3 regions of the Bacillus sp. Medicinal_06 genome follow, and region 3 is predicted to be linked to each of the others. Evidence: riboswitches for the same ligand, from Rfam matches in the RefSeq annotation. Region 3 holds a riboswitch; each other region holds the start of a gene.
The links. A riboswitch is a leader RNA that binds a small molecule or an ion and turns the genes downstream of it on or off. The one in region 3 is predicted to bind S-adenosylmethionine.
Positions count from the first base shown of each region.

Region 1: it holds a riboswitch for S-adenosylmethionine, as region 3 does, so the genes downstream of both, AC1M36_RS01885 (M20 family metallopeptidase) here and AC1M36_RS21770 (methionine ABC transporter ATP-binding protein) in region 3, are expected to answer to the same signal.
Region 2: it holds a riboswitch for S-adenosylmethionine, as region 3 does, so the genes downstream of both, mtnK (S-methyl-5-thioribose kinase) here and AC1M36_RS21770 (methionine ABC transporter ATP-binding protein) in region 3, are expected to answer to the same signal.

Region 1 is NZ_JBWYHD010000001.1:357,459-362,687, reverse strand. Features, by position in the region: gene AC1M36_RS01895 (VOC family protein) at 1-329, opposite strand, end outside; gene AC1M36_RS01890 (AAA domain-containing protein) at 701-3,010, shown strand; SAM riboswitch class I at 3,097-3,201, shown strand; gene AC1M36_RS01885 (M20 family metallopeptidase) at 3,294-4,496, shown strand; gene AC1M36_RS01880 (CotS family spore coat protein) at 4,600-5,229, opposite strand, start outside.
Region 2 is NZ_JBWYHD010000007.1:322,115-327,343, reverse strand. Features, by position in the region: gene AC1M36_RS19165 (pyridoxal phosphate-dependent aminotransferase) at 1-330, opposite strand, end outside; gene AC1M36_RS19160 (carbon-nitrogen family hydrolase) at 345-1,211, shown strand; SAM riboswitch class I at 1,285-1,426, shown strand; gene mtnK (S-methyl-5-thioribose kinase) at 1,517-2,695, shown strand; gene mtnA (S-methyl-5-thioribose-1-phosphate isomerase) at 2,692-3,780, shown strand; gene AC1M36_RS19145 (YvrJ family protein) at 4,003-4,164, shown strand; gene AC1M36_RS19140 (3-hydroxybutyrate dehydrogenase) at 4,209-4,985, opposite strand; gene AC1M36_RS19135 (PadR family transcriptional regulator) at 5,180-5,229, shown strand, end outside.
Region 3 is NZ_JBWYHD010000010.1:124,070-129,298, forward strand. Features, by position in the region: gene AC1M36_RS21765 (methionine ABC transporter permease) at 1-254, opposite strand, end outside; gene AC1M36_RS21770 (methionine ABC transporter ATP-binding protein) at 244-1,263, opposite strand; SAM riboswitch class I at 1,385-1,489, opposite strand; gene AC1M36_RS21775 (cysteine hydrolase family protein) at 2,009-2,566, shown strand; gene AC1M36_RS21780 (hypothetical protein) at 2,787-3,230, shown strand; gene pruA (L-glutamate gamma-semialdehyde dehydrogenase) at 3,689-5,229, opposite strand, start outside.

The sequences.
Region 1 (5,229 bases), on a different contig from region 3:
GTTCCATCAGGTAATGTTTCAATTTCTTTACTTAATAAAAAAGTAACCTCTAATTTTTTTAGTCGTTCAATTTCATCCTCTAATGAATCCACTTTAAAGCAAATGTGATGTACTTTTCCTTCTGTTGGAAGAGAAGGGTTATAGCCTTCAATTAATTCAAGAATTGTTTCTTGTGATTCTTCTACACCTAAAAAAGCGAGTTTTAAGTTTGGATTTGGGTGCCCCATACGTTTGATCAGTTTTAGCCTAACCACTTTTTCATAAAATGAGATCGATGTTTCTAAGTTTGCAACCATGATTCCGACATGTTCGATTCTTCTTATTGGCATGATGAATTCCTTCTTTCTATAAAGTGAAACTTTAATCAGTGGGAGCATCCCCCAACTGATTATCAGCCCTCACCAATCGGGCATTTACGGGCAGTTTATCTCCCGCCTAACTTCTTTAGAAAAGCGGAAGCGGCTCGTTCAGAATCCAGGACGCCCGCGCCCCTGACAGAGAGATGCTTTTTGCCTCAGCGAAACGACCGGAGATTCTAGCCACTAGAGCGGGACATTGCTTGCACCGAATTTTGAGGTGGGGTATTACTGCCCGTTAGTGCGGGATAAATTTCATATGTATCATAATATTGAAAATTAAGAAAATAAGCAAGATAAAAACCTTACAAATTGTATGGCGTTCTATGATATAGTGAGAAAGTATGTTTGGAGAGAAGGAAGGAGACAAAAAGATGAACACAACTTCGCAAACTCCTTCATTAACGGAAACGATGAAAGAGTGGCATCAAGCGTTAGCATATGAAATTAAACATTGGAAAACGATAGGCGGTAGTAAACTATCTATTATCAATGGTCGTTTTCTATATACAGATTATGAAAGTACGGTGTATGTGTTTCAGCTTATTTCGGAAGTAAGCTTACCTGATGGTACTCCCATTCGAATTGAATTTGATGGTGAGGAAGCAACCGGAGAAGTATTATCTGTACATGGATTAGAAATTGAACTAAAATTAAATGATTATATACAAGGCGAAATAAGAGAAGCGGTTTTATATAGTGAACCATGGCAGCTATTAGAACAGCTACAAGAACGTTTGAAAGAGGTTCGAAAAGATAAGCAAAAGCGTCAGCGTGTAAAACGTCTTTTAGATGGAAAGAGTACGCCAAAGCATATAGAGAAGATGAAAAATCCGAAGAATGAACTGGCATATCGTTCTTTTTACAATAGGACGACGTATGTGTGGGGACCACCAGGAACGGGGAAATCTTATAATTTATCACGTATTATTTCCGCGCATTATCAAAAAGGAAAATCAGTACTTGTACTTGCTCATAGTAATGCAGCGGTTGATGTATTAATGAGTGAAGTAACAAAGCAAATCGAAAAGAAAGAAAAATGGACACCAGGAGAAATCGTCCGGTATGGATTTAGCCAACATGAACATATACGGAATCATGATACATTACTAGCTTCTAGACTAGTGGAAACAACGAATGGATCATGGGGAGAAGAAAAGCTCTATTTAGAGGAAATGCGTCAAGATCTTCGACAAAAAATCTTATCGTATAAAGCAACTGCTTCTGATAAAAAGCGTATGCAAGAAATTGAAGGAGACCTCAGAAAACAAAGAGCGAAAATTAAAGAAGTAGAAAGAGAATATATTGAAAATGCAAAAGTAATTGGTGCGACGCTATCCAAATGCGCAATTGATTCTCTTATTTATGAGCGAACATTTGACTTAGTTGTTGTAGATGAAGTGAGTATGGCATATGTGCCGCAACTCGCATTAGCTGCTTCTCTTGGTAAAAGAATTGTCGTTTGTGGTGACTTTTTACAGTTGCCTCCAATTGCGATGGCAAACCATGAGCTTGTTAGAAAATGGCTAGGGGAAGATATGTTTTATCATGCTGGCATTGTCCAATCTGTAAATAGTTATGAAGCACATCCAAATTTATTTATGCTGCAAGAACAAAGACGGATGCATGAGGATATATCTAAATTTACAAACTCATTTATTTATAAGAATAGAGTGTTCGACCATCCTTCTGTTTCGGCAAGGCAGGAATTAGCGGAATTACAGCCATTTGCAAATGAAGCGACTGCTCTATTTGATACTAGTTTGATGGGAGCCTATTCTTTAAAAGATGCAGCTTCTGGTTCACGTTTTAATATGATGTCCGGTCTTGTTGCGATGCAAATGATTTTAATCGGTTTATTAGATGGTGTTCAATCCATTGGAGTTGTCACACCATATCGCGCACAGTCCCGTTTCTTATCAACATGCATAAGAGAACTATTGCAAAAAACAAAGTATCGAAATACACCTGTTTTAGCGGCAACTGTTCATAAATTTCAAGGGTCTGAACGAGACATGATGATATTTGATACAGTAGATAGTTATCCGCAAGAAAGACCTGGTGTGTTATTTTTTGATCATAAAAATCATCGTCTTGTAAACGTTGCGGTAACGAGGGCAAGAGGGAAGTTCATTCAGTTATCGGACTGCCAATATATGCGGAAAAATCTTTCGAGAAAACAAGCGTTATCTCATTTAACTTCTCACATAGAAAGACACGGAAATGTGTATGATCGCAGGTCATCACGTCCGTTGTTCGAACGAAAAATTACAAAGCGCTTGAGATGGTTTATGCAAATGAATTTGGAAGAGACAAAAGTATTGTTAAAAGATATTTTGTCAGCAAAACAAAAAATTATTATTTCGCTTCCAAGTACAAGACAGGTAGATAAAAGAGTATGGCAGGCATTAATGCGTACAGTGGCGCAAGTCACAATATATAGCGATGGACCCATTCCATTAAAAAATGTAAGAGTACAAAGACAAAATAAATCACTTCCATTTATATGTATTGATGATGAAATCTTTTGGGTAGGTGCGCCGTTAACGTCACAAATGACGTTTGAAGGAAGTCCAGAATTCCCTTATATATGTGCGAGAATGCATACTCCTGAAACGATTGGCGTTTTAAAAGGATTTTTAGATATTCGGTAAAATCAAATCGGAATTCCTTGACATTTAGTCGGAATAAAACTAGAATGAAAATAATTTAATATAATTTTATGAAAATAAAAACGATTTTCTTATCAAGAGAGGTAGAGGGACTGGCCCTATGAAACCTCGGCAGCGGATTCAATATGAATACTGTGCCAATTCCAGCAAGTGAAAGACTTGAAAGATAAGAAAGAAGGCATTTTTGAATCTGTATTTTTCAAGCCTCTTTCTATCTTTTAGAGAGAGGCTTTTTTATATGTAAATTTAAAGGAGGAATAGGAAAATGACAACAAAACAAGTAACGTCACACCGAAATAGTATTACTGAAAGCATAGAAAGAAATAAAGAGACGTATGTAAAAACAAGTCATGATATACATGAGAACCCTGAAATTGGTAATCAAGAATTCTTTGCATCAAGAACATTAAGCTTATTACTAGGAAGTGCAGGTTTTCAACTGCAACACAATATAGCAGGACATGAAACAGGCTTTATCGCACGGAAAAGCTCAGGGAAACAAGGACCTACAATTGCTTTTTTAGCAGAGTATGACGCTTTGCCTGGATTAGGTCATGCGTGTGGTCATAATTTAATTGGCACAATAAGTGTTGCGGCAGCGATTGCATTATCAGAAACAATTGAAGAAATTGGAGGTGAAATCGTCGTATTTGGAACACCAGCAGAAGAAGGTGGACCAAATGGAAGTGCCAAAGCAAGTTATGTGAAAGCAGGTTTGTTTAACAATATCGATGCAGCACTTATGATTCACCCGAGTGGAAAAACAGCAACAACAAGTCCATCGCTAGCAGTTGATCCACTTGATTTTCATTTTTATGGAAAGTCTGCACATGCGGCAGCATCACCAGAGGAAGGAATTAATGCATTAGATGCGATTATTCAGCTTTACAGTGGGATTAATGCACTTCGCCAACAACTTCCAGCAGATGTGAAAATTCATGGTGTCATTACTGAAGGTGGAAAGGCGCCGAATATTATTCCAGATTACGCAGCAGCTCGCTTTTTCATTCGCGCAGCAACGCGTAAAAGATGTGCTGAAGTAACTGAAAAGGTACGAAATATTGCACAGGGATCCGCATTAGCAACAGGAACAACAGTAAAAATCAATCAGTTCCAAAATGAAATTGATGAATTATTAGTAACAAAAACATTTAATGAAGTGATTGCTGAGGAATTAGAAAACCTTGGTGAAGATGTAAATCGTAAAGAGAGACTTGGAATCGGTTCAACAGATGCAGGGAATGTAAGTCAAGTCGTACCAACAATTCATCCTTACATTAAAATTGGTCCAGACAATTTAATTGCTCATACGAATGAATTTAGAGAAGCAGCTCGTTCGGAACTTGGCGATAAAGCATTAATTACATCTGCAAAAGCATTAGCGTATGCAGCATACAGATTAATTACAGAAGAAGGAACACTTGCTCAAATTAAGGAAGAATTTAAAGAAGCGCAGCGAAATCAGTGATGTAGAAATATAGTTTTTAGACTTAGAAATTGCAAAATGATAGTAGAAGAAGCCTAACATCTATTTGGTAGGCTTCTTATTTTTTAGTTTCACGTACTAGATTTTAAAATTTCTCAATTAAAGTATTTAAAGCTTTAGATTTTATTCTCTCATATTCCATAGCGCCGGCGAGTTCATCAGCAAGAAGAGGAGATTTTCTAACATATCTTTCACGAATTACATCGTAAAGTTCATATGGAAATAGCATATCGATAAACATGATCTTTTTTTGTTCAGCTGTTAGAGGAGAAATTGATTCGTAAGCGTTAATCATAATATTAAATTGATCCTCATTCCAAACTCCCGTTGTATCTAATAAAGGAATAATCATTTTACGCAAATCACGAATCGGAAGATCAAAAGACACGGTATCTAAATCAATTACCCAAATTTGATTATTTGGGTCAAGAAGGGAATTTCCTGTACCGTAATCTTGATGGCACAGGTTAGGGTTTGATTGTAATTGATTTGTCCAGGTTGTATATTCAGAAGCTAATAGTCGCTGAAGTGTATGTTGTGCTTCTAGAATAAAAGGATCAATTTCAGCTAAGTACAATTGCGAAAATGGATCTTCCTTAGTATTTTCAGCTAAGTTCTTCCAAACATCCATTTGTTGGAATCTCTTGATGTAATGGTTTGGCCAACGTCCTAGTTTTGTGAAAATAGGAACCCCTGGTGGTGGCCTGTAACCAAT
Region 2 (5,229 bases), on a different contig from region 3:
TTCAACCAGCCCTGCTTTACCACCAAATAAGATAGCGACTTCTGTTTTAGGGTTTATTTTGACTCCGTATTCACGTTTATAGAATGTCGCAACGGCTTTTTTTAAGCTTTCATGTCCGCGGAATGGCGGGTATTTGTGATGAACTGTTTTTTCTGCTGCACGTTGTAAAGCTGTTACGATATGCGGCGGTGTTGGTTGATCTGGATTGCCTTGACCTAGATTGATAACATCATGCCCTGCTTCAACGACTTTGTTAACTTTTGCAACAAGTGAAGCAAAAAATTGTGTTGGTAATGATGTTGTAATCTCGGAAGGTTGAAAATGTTTCATACTTTCCACCTCTTTTGAAAGTTGTTACAATTCTAGTGACAAATGATATAACCTTTCTAAGTTTTTGTAAAGAAAAAATAATTGAAGATGGGGTCGATAGAATGAAAGTCGCATGTATTCAAATGGATATTGCTTTTGGTAATGTAAAAATAAATATTGAAAATGCAAAGAAAAAAATAGAAGAAGCGATGCAAGGAAACCCGGACATTATCGTATTACCAGAACTTTGGACGACTGGTTATGATTTAGAGAGAGTGCCGGAAATTGCAGATGGGGATGGTATTCAAACAAAGCAACTTCTTTCAGAATGGGCCCAACAATATTGTGTGAATATTGTTGGGGGGTCTATTGCGAAACAAACAAAGCACGGTGTTATGAATACGATGTATACAGTGAATCGGGAAGGAAAACTACAAAGTGAGTATAGTAAGGTTCATTTGTTCCAGTTGATGAATGAACATAACTATTTAATAGCAGGTGATAAAACAGGAGAATTTACATTGGATGGTGTACAGTGCGGTGGTGTCATTTGTTACGATATTCGTTTTCCAGAATGGCTGCGTGTTCATACTGTAAGAGGAGTAAATGTATTATTCGTTGTAGCAGAATGGCCGCTTGTTCGCTTAGCTCATTGGCGCTTACTTCTTCAAGCGAGAGCAATTGAAAATCAATGTTATGTGGTTGCATGCAATAGAGCAGGAGAGGATCCAAATAATGTGTTTGCTGGACATTCTCTAATTGTTAATCCATGGGGAGAAATTGTAGCAGAAGCAGGAGAAGAAGAGTCTATTTTGTATGGGAATGTAGAGTTAGAAAAAATTAAAGAAGTACGAAAGGGAATTCCTGTTTTTGCTGATCGACGTCCGGAATTATATAAATAAAAATATTGACAAATGATTTTTATTCTTGTTATATTCTGTAACAGAAACTTAAAAATTTGAATAAATCATGCAACTCTTATCAAGAGCAGGTGGAGGGATTTGGCCCGATGAAACCCAGCAACCGACCGTAATACCATTGTGAGATGGGGCGCTTATGCGCCAAAAAGGCACGGTGCTAATTCCAGCAGAAAGGATGGCTTTCTGACAGATAAGAGGGGAGAAGATCAACTTCAAACCTCTTTCTTCATGGAAAGAGGTTTTTCTTATAATGAAAAGCCTCTGAATTTAATAAAGGGGGATAAAAAATGGGATATTGTTCATTAACAAAAGAAACAGCAGTTGAGTATGTAAAAGAGCAGGGGTACTTTGAGCAAAAAGCAAAGGTGACTTGCCATGAAATAGGGGATGGGAATTTAAATTATGTATTCCGGCTCCATGATGGAGAACGCGGTATCATTGTAAAACAAGCTCTCCCGTATGCGAAAGTCGTTGGGGAAAGCTGGCCACTTTCGCTAAGAAGAGCCACAATTGAAAGTCAAGCATTGCAAGTTTTTGCGAAATATGTACCAGAATATGTTCCGAAAGTATATGGTCACGATGAAGAGTTAGCTGTAACGGTAATGGAGGATTTATCATCTCTTACTATTACTCGTAAAGGTTTGATTGAAGGGGAAGATTATCCACTTTTATCCCAGCATATTGGACGCTTTTTGGCACACGTTCTTTTTTATACGTCAGATTTTGGTCTATTAGCAGAAGAGAAAAGGGTGCTAGACGGAAAATTTGTAAATCCTGATCTTTGCAAAATTACAGAAGATCTTGTGTTTACAGATCCGTTTGGAAATTATGATACAAATAATTATGAGAAAGAATTACAGCCTACATTAGATGAACTTTGGTGTGATAAGAAATTGAAATTACAAGTAGCGCAGTATAAATATAAATTTTTAACGAGAAAAGAAGCACTAATTCATGGCGATTTACATACAGGTAGTATTTTTTCATCACCTTCTGAAACAAAGATAATTGATCCAGAGTTTGCAACATTTGGGCCATTAGGATTTGATCTAGGTCAATTTATAGCAAATTTATTATTAAATGCGCTATCAAGAGAAGAGAAGCGAAGTGTATTATTCTATCATATTGAAAAAACATGGAGTAATTTTGTAGAAGTATTTACAAAGCTATGGGTACTAGAAGGAGTAGAATCATATACAAAGGAGAAACAATGGCTTGCAATTGTACTGCAAAATATTTTTGCTGATGCAGTTGGATTTGCTGGGTGTGAAGTCATTCGTCGAACAATTGGATTAGCACACGTAGCAGATTTAGATGGAATTCAGGATAAGAATAGAAGAATTCAAACTAAAAAGCATGCATTAAACTTGGGCAGAGAACTATTGTTACATGAAACGACAGGTGCAGATACTCGATTGTTCCAAACGTTATTTCAATATATTGTTTCAGGGAAGGTGAAAGCATGATGACAACAGTTGCCATTCCGCGTTCTATAAGCTGGAAAGGAGATTCTATTGCATTATTAAATCAAACGAAATTACCGCATGTTGTAGAATATAAAACGTTAACCAGTATTGAGGATGTGTGGAAAAGTATTGTTATGTTAGAAGTGCGCGGGGCACCTGCAATTGGTATTACCGCCGCTTTTGGTTTAGCACTTGCCGCAAAAAAATATAATGCTGCGAATATCACTGACTTTGAAAAACAATTTAAAAGAGATTGCAATTATTTAGCAACCTCACGTCCGACAGCTGTTAATTTATTTTGGGCAATTGATCGTATGACTGCTTCTATCAAGCAAGTAACAACTATTAAAGAAGCAAGGAAAATATTAGAAGAGGAAGCACTTAAAATTCAGCAAGAAGATGAAAGTGTATGCCGTAGCATAGGAGAGCATGCTTTAACTAGATTTAAAGATGGTGATCACATTTTAACGATTTGTAATGCAGGAAGTATTGCTACAGCTCGTTATGGAACAGCGCTAGCTCCGTTTTATATTGGAAAAGAGCATGGGGTGAACTTACATGCTTATGCATGTGAAACAAGGCCGGTTTTACAAGGAGCGCGCCTTACTGCCTGGGAATTGCAACAAGCTGGTGTTGATGTAACGCTCATTACAGACAATATGGCAGCCCATGCGATTCGAACAAAAAATATTTCTGCTATCATTGTAGGAGCAGATCGAATTGTTGCAAACGGTGATACGGCAAATAAAATAGGGACATTGAATTTAGCTATACTAGCGAAATATTTTCATATTCCTTTCTATGTTGCTGCTCCGCTTTCTACATTTGATATTACGAAGAAAACAGGGGCTGAAATTGTGATTGAAGAACGCGATGAATCTGAAGTTACAAAGGTTTTTGGAAAACAAATTGCTCCAGAGGGCGTCGGTGTTTATAATCCTGCATTTGATGTAACTCCGCATGATCTTATTACTGGAATTATTACTGAAAAGGGAATTCTACAAGGAGATTATTCAGTAGAGATTGCTTCATTATTCGAGAACACAAGCTCAACAAATACGCATGGAAAGGCCGGCATAAAGTAGTGGAAGAGAGCATCCGCTCATGGGTAGAGGCGGTCAGTTCCTTTTTTAGCCACATGCCATATGAAAACAGAAGGGGAAAATGAGTGGTGAACCTCTTTTGTTTTTATAACTGTGACTTATATGACGGAAAATGAAAAGGTATATAATATACAGTATTTTATTTTTTTATTGCCAAATTTCCTTTCTTTTTTCTATTTATTTAAAAGAAAGGAGGAGAAGTAGATGGAGGAATGGATATCTATGATCGGTAATGTTGGATTTCCAATTGTTGTGACTTTATATTTACTGCATCGTATTGAAAGTAAATTAGATGGTGTAATTGTTGCAATTGAGAAATTACCACAACAGATGACAAGGTATGAAGCTCCGCATGAAACAAAATGACAAAAGGCTTTGCTCTCAATGAGCAAAGCCTTTTGTTACAAAGATTATTGTGCTGTATATCCCCCATCAATAACGACCGCTTGGCCAGTTATTCCTTTTGTTTTTTCGCTTGCTAAAAATAAAGCATAGTCAGCAATTTCCTCTACAGCTAGCAATCGTTTTTGTGGTACGAGTGGATAAATAACATCCTCTAATACACGCTCTAGTGGAACATTTCTTGTTGTTGCTAAATCTTGGAGTTGATTTCGAACAAGCGGTGTATCAACATAGCCGGGGCAGAGGGCATTTACCGTAATTCCATGTGTAGCGCCTTCTAAAGCGGCAACTTTTGTCAAACCAATCACACCGTGCTTTGCACTATTATAGGCAGCCTTTCCAGCAAATCCAACAAGCCCATTAATAGAGGCGATATTAATAATGCGTCCATACTTTTGCTTTTTCATAATTGGAAAAGCATGTTTTATTGCGATGAAAGGTGCGATTTGCATAATTTGAATCAGAAGTTCAAATTTATCGGTTGGGAACTCTTCAATAGGTGAAACGTGTTGCATACCAGCATTATTTATTAACACATCAAGTGAGCCGAATTTTGTAACAGTTTCAGAAATAGCCTCGGATATTTCTTTCTCAGATGTAACGTCACATCTTAGACCTATTGCTTCATAACCTTCCCTGCATAACTGTTCAGCAGCTTCCTTCGCACGATCTTCAAGACGATCACTAATCACAACTTTTGCTCCTTCTTTCGCAAAAGCATTTCCCATTTCATAACCAATTCCACTTGCAGCACCTGTTAAAAAAACGACACGATTTGAAACCATGATGAGAGCACTCCTTTATATAAAATTTGTCTTAGTGCTCTATTTAGAGGGAATGTAATGAAAATCCTGCAAAGATTTGGAAAAATATACTGAACTATCTTGTTTTGCAAAATAGCTTTTGCTATACTATTTTGTAAAGCAAGATACTTACGCTTATCTATCTTGTAAAACAAGATAGAGGGAGGATTTGAATTATGTCGACAAGTCAAATGCTGAAAGGGATTTTAGAAGGGTGTCTCCTTGC
Region 3 (5,229 bases):
ACAGTGCGCGTTAAAGGACTTAATGCTACTAAAAAGATAATAAATGGAATGGGACGAATCGTATTAATAACAATATTAAGAATAGAAAAGACCAGTTTGTTTTCTAAAAAATTCCCTTTTCTTGTAACATACAAAAGTAAACCTAGAGGTATACCAAGTATTGTGGCAAATATAAGGGTTACAATTACCATCAAGAGGGTATCCCCTGTCGCATCTAATATACGAGGCCAAAATATACTCCAATCAACTCGCATGAGCTTCTACCTCCTTCAACTGCACTTGCAGTCTTAGATGTTGTAATGCTTTTTGAATTTCTTTCTGTTCACCTTGTAGTTCTACAAGAAGATTTCCAAATAAAATATTTTGGAGTTCAATAATATTTCCATAAAGAACATTTACATCAACGTTATAATTTTTCGCAATATACGATAATATCGGTTGTCCTGTCTCTTCTCCAGTAAATGTTAAGCGATAAATCTGTCCACCATTTTGGATTTTAGCAAGAACACTTTCCGGTAAATGATCGTTAATAACAGATCGAACGAAATTTTGTGTCGTCTTTGTTTTTGGCTTTGTAAAAACATCAAATAATGTGCCTTCCTCAATCACTTTTCCTTTTTCCATCACGGCTACATGGTGACAAATTTCTTTCACAACCTGCATTTCATGTGTAATAAGAAGAATTGTTAAATTGTATTCCTTGTTTACTTTCTTTAGTAGATTCAAAATTTCTGTTGTTGTTTCAGGATCTAGTGCCGATGTTGCTTCATCACAAATGAGAATATCTGGTGACGTTGCAAGTGCTCTTGCAATCCCTACGCGTTGCTTCTGACCACCTGATAGTTGTTCTGGATAATAGTTTGCTTTATCTTCTAGTCCGACAAACTTTAGCAGCTCATTTACTCTTTCTTTTATCTCATTCTTTGGCAATTTCGCTAATTTCAATGGATAAGCAATATTCCCAAACACGGTTCTCGAATTAAATAGATTAAAACTCTGAAAAATCATTCCGATTCTTTGTCTTAGCTTTCGTAACTCCTTCGTTGATAAGGAAGTAATATCTTTATCATCTATCGAAATCGTTCCCGCTGTTGGTCGTTCTAACATATTCACTAAACGTAACAGTGTACTTTTTCCAGCTCCACTGAAACCGATAATACCAAATATCTCACCCTTATCAACCGATAATGTTACATCTTCGACGGCATGAACGGATTGCCCGGCTGATTCATATACTTTACTTACATTTTCAAAAGAAATCATTACTTTCCCCTCCTATATGCTGTAATAACTTGAAGCAGAGCTTTGAGGTAAAATAAAAAATGCCCTCCTTCTTATCCGTAATAAAAATAAGAAGAAGAGCACTTATATACTCATTCACATCTTCTCATCTTCCAAGCCTCTCAGAGCTTGCTGGAATTAGCACGGTATTCAAAAACCCGTTGCTGAGGTATCATAGGGCCAGTCCCTCCACCTCTCTGGATAAGAGTGTATCAATTTAGTTGTCATTTAATTAAGTTTTATTATAAAACTCGGAAAAGTTAGAGTCAATAAAAATATTAGAAAATAATATTTTTATTTTCTACAAGATTATAAAACAGAAAGATATTATATCCATTACACTTCTTTCTATTTGATTTTCCCCACTGATTATTAGCCCTCACCAATCGGACTTTTACGGATAGTTTATCTCCCATCTAATTTCTTTAGAAAAGCGGAAGCAGCTCGCTCAGAATCACAGGACGCCCGCGCCTTAGGCAGAGAGGCGTTTTTCGCCTCGTCCGAGGGGGTGAAACGACCGGAGATTCTAGCCGCTAGAGTTGGACATTGCTCCCGCCGAATTTTGAGGTGGGAGTATTACCGCCCTAAAATAGCGGGATAAATCCTAAAGCAAATTTTACATGAATGTAAAATTCTTCTTCACATCTTCTTTCTCAAAGGAAAATATCCTCTGTTAATGGAATAACATTATATGAATAAGAAATAAAGACGGAGGACGATCGTTCATATGAAAACAGCCCTTTTACTCGTTGATATTCAAAATGATTATTTTCCAAATGGTAAAATGGAACTGCGCGGTGCCGTTGAAGCTAGCGAATATGCAAGTCAACTGCTCCAGCATTTTCGAGAAGTGAATCAACCTATATTTCATATCCAACATGTATCTATGAAAGAAAATGCTACTTTTTTTCTCCCGAACACGGAAGGTGTCCACATCCATAAAAATGTTCGCCCCTTAAAAAATGAAACAGTTATTCTCAAAAACTATCCAAACAGCTTTCGGGAAACAGACCTACTAGAGCAATTACAAAACTTAGAAATTGAACATGTGATTATATGCGGGATGATGACTCATATGTGTATTGATGCTACAGTAAGAGCTGCTTTTGATTTCGGTTTTCATTGCACTGTTGTACATGATGCATGCGCAACAAAAGATCTCCTCTTTAAAAATGCTACAATTCCTGCTGTCTATATCCATAATACAATTTTAGCAAGTTTGAATGACGTATATGCAGATGTTATGAGTACAGAAGAATTCTTAAGTTTTAGAAACTCCATCTGAAATAAAAAATCATGTCCCTCACTGACAGAGACATGATTTTTTATACTGCTATTCATAGGCTAATGTAGCTTAAAATCTCCCGAACTTGTTTTCACTTTTTTTCCTCAGCACCTTTACTCCCATTAACTTATTCTTTGACTTCTCTTCATCTTGTATTATTCTTTGTATAATAAATATGATTTAGAGATTCTTATTGTTAAGAATAGAGGGGTGAAAAATCATGCAGCCAATTAAGATTGGGAAATGGATATTGGATGTTGATATTGAGAAGACAAGAGAATTTTATCAAAAAGAGTTCGATACTTGTAAATGCCAGGATTGCAGAAATTATTATATATTAGCTTCTAATGAATTAAAGCCTGCAATTTCTGATATATTTTCTCTATTGGGAATTACCCCCTCAAAACCAGCAGGACTCTCTGCATATCCAACAGAAAACAGCGAGATTCTTCTATACATGGGTCACTATCATTTTGTAGGTAAAATGCTTAAAGGTCCACTGTGTACAACCAGCCATTTTACAGAGGAGAATACAATTGAGTTAGACGGTTTCTGCTTAGGGATTTCAGAAGAGTTACTATTTGTTCCAGAAGAATTTCCAGAACCTATACTACAATTAGAATTTGAAACAAAACTTTCGTATGTTCTTCATGAAAAAGAGTAATGATTTAACAGGTACTTTATTTAACAATTCCCATTTTAAAATGAAACAACTTTATTAACCTTGTGCCATCAATTGAATAGATGGTTATTCTATTTCAAGAATCAAAATTAAACATTATTATTATTTCTGTACCACATTTTCTGAAAAAATACAAAAACACCACTTCCAGTGAGCAAAACTGAAAGCAGTGTCCTTTTGTCTAACCATAGATTTTCTTTCAAATTGTATTATACAGGAAATCTTTAAAAATAATACAGAAAAATATGACGAATGGATTAAATTTTCTGGCGTTTTTGTTTCTGTTCACTTTTTACATTTCAGCCTACTATTTGTAGGCAGTAAGACTAACACCGATTAAAGTCCTACTTTATTGAAGTAAGATAACTGTTTTCCAATCAAAAACTTTCTTATTATGAAAAAGGCCTTCCCTATTACAGGAAGGCCCTTTCACCTATTTCTTATAAAGTTTCAGAAGTAGTTTTTGCTTGCATGTGAAGTGCTAGGTAGTCAGGTCCACCAGCTTTAGAGTCTGTACCAGACATGTTAAAGCCACCGAATGGTTGGTAACCTACGATTGCACCAGTACATCCACGGTTGAAGTATAAGTTACCAACGTGGAAGTCTTCACGTGCTTTTTCGATATGTTCACGGTTGTTAGAGATAACTGCTCCTGTTAAACCGTATTCTGTATTGTTTGCAATTGCAAGCGCATGATCGAAGTCTTTTGCTTTACAGAATGCTACTACTGGTCCGAAGATTTCTTCTTTCATTAAGCGAGCATCTTCTGCAACGTCAGCAACGATTGTTGGTTGGATGAACCAGCCTTTAGAGTCATCTCCTTCGCCACCTGCTACTACTTTACCTTCTTCTTTACCAATTGCAACATAGCTCATTACTTTATCAAATGCAGCTTGGTCATTAACTGGTCCCATGTTCATGCCTTTTTCAGCTGGGTTACCTACAGTTAATTCTTTTGTTAATTCAACAGCACGATTTAATACGTAATCGTATACATCTTCGTGGATTACTGCACGAGAACAAGCAGAACATTTTTGTCCTGAGAATCCAAATGCAGATGCAACGATAGATTTAGCAGCTAATTCAAGATCTGCTTCTTTATCAACAACAATTGTATCTTTACCGCCCATTTCAGCGATAACGCGTTTTAACCAAATTTGGCCTGGATTTACTTTTGCTGCGCGCTCGTAAATACGAATACCTACATCGCGTGATCCAGTGAAGCTAATGAAACGTGTACGAGGGTGGTCTACTAAGTAGTCACCAACTTCAGATCCACTACCTGGGATGAAGTTTACAACGCCTGCTGGTAAGCCTGCTTCTTCTAATACTTCCATAAATTTCGCTGCTACTACAGGTGTTGTACTAGCTGGTTTTAGTAATACTGTGTTACCAGAAACTAATGCAGCTGTTGTCATACCTGCCATAATTGCGAATGGGAAGTTCCAAGGAGAAATGATAACACCTACTCCTAATGGAATGTAAGAGAAACGATTATATTCAATTGGACGGCTTTCTACTGGAATACCGTCTTTTAATTTCAACATTTGACGACCATAATATTCCATAAAGTCGATTGCTTCGGCTGTATCAGCATCCGCCTCATTCCATGGTTTACCTGCTTCTTTTACAAGAATAGCAGAGAACTCATGTTTTCTACGACGAACGATTGCTGCAGCGCGGAATAAAATGTCTGCACGCATTTCTGGTTTTGACTTTCTCCAAGTTTGGAATGTTTCATCCGCCACTTGCATTGCTTTTTCAGCTAATTCACGGCTTGCTTTTGAAACACTGCCCACAACTTCTTCTTTATTCGCAGGGTTTACAGAAACGATTTTCTCGTCTGTAGTGATCTTTTCTCCCCCGATAATTAATGGATAGTCTTGTCCAAGATAAGATTCTACTGTCTTTAAACCTTCTTCAAACGCTAACTTGTTAGCCTCTACTGAAAAATCTGTAAATGGCTCATGTTTGTATGCTA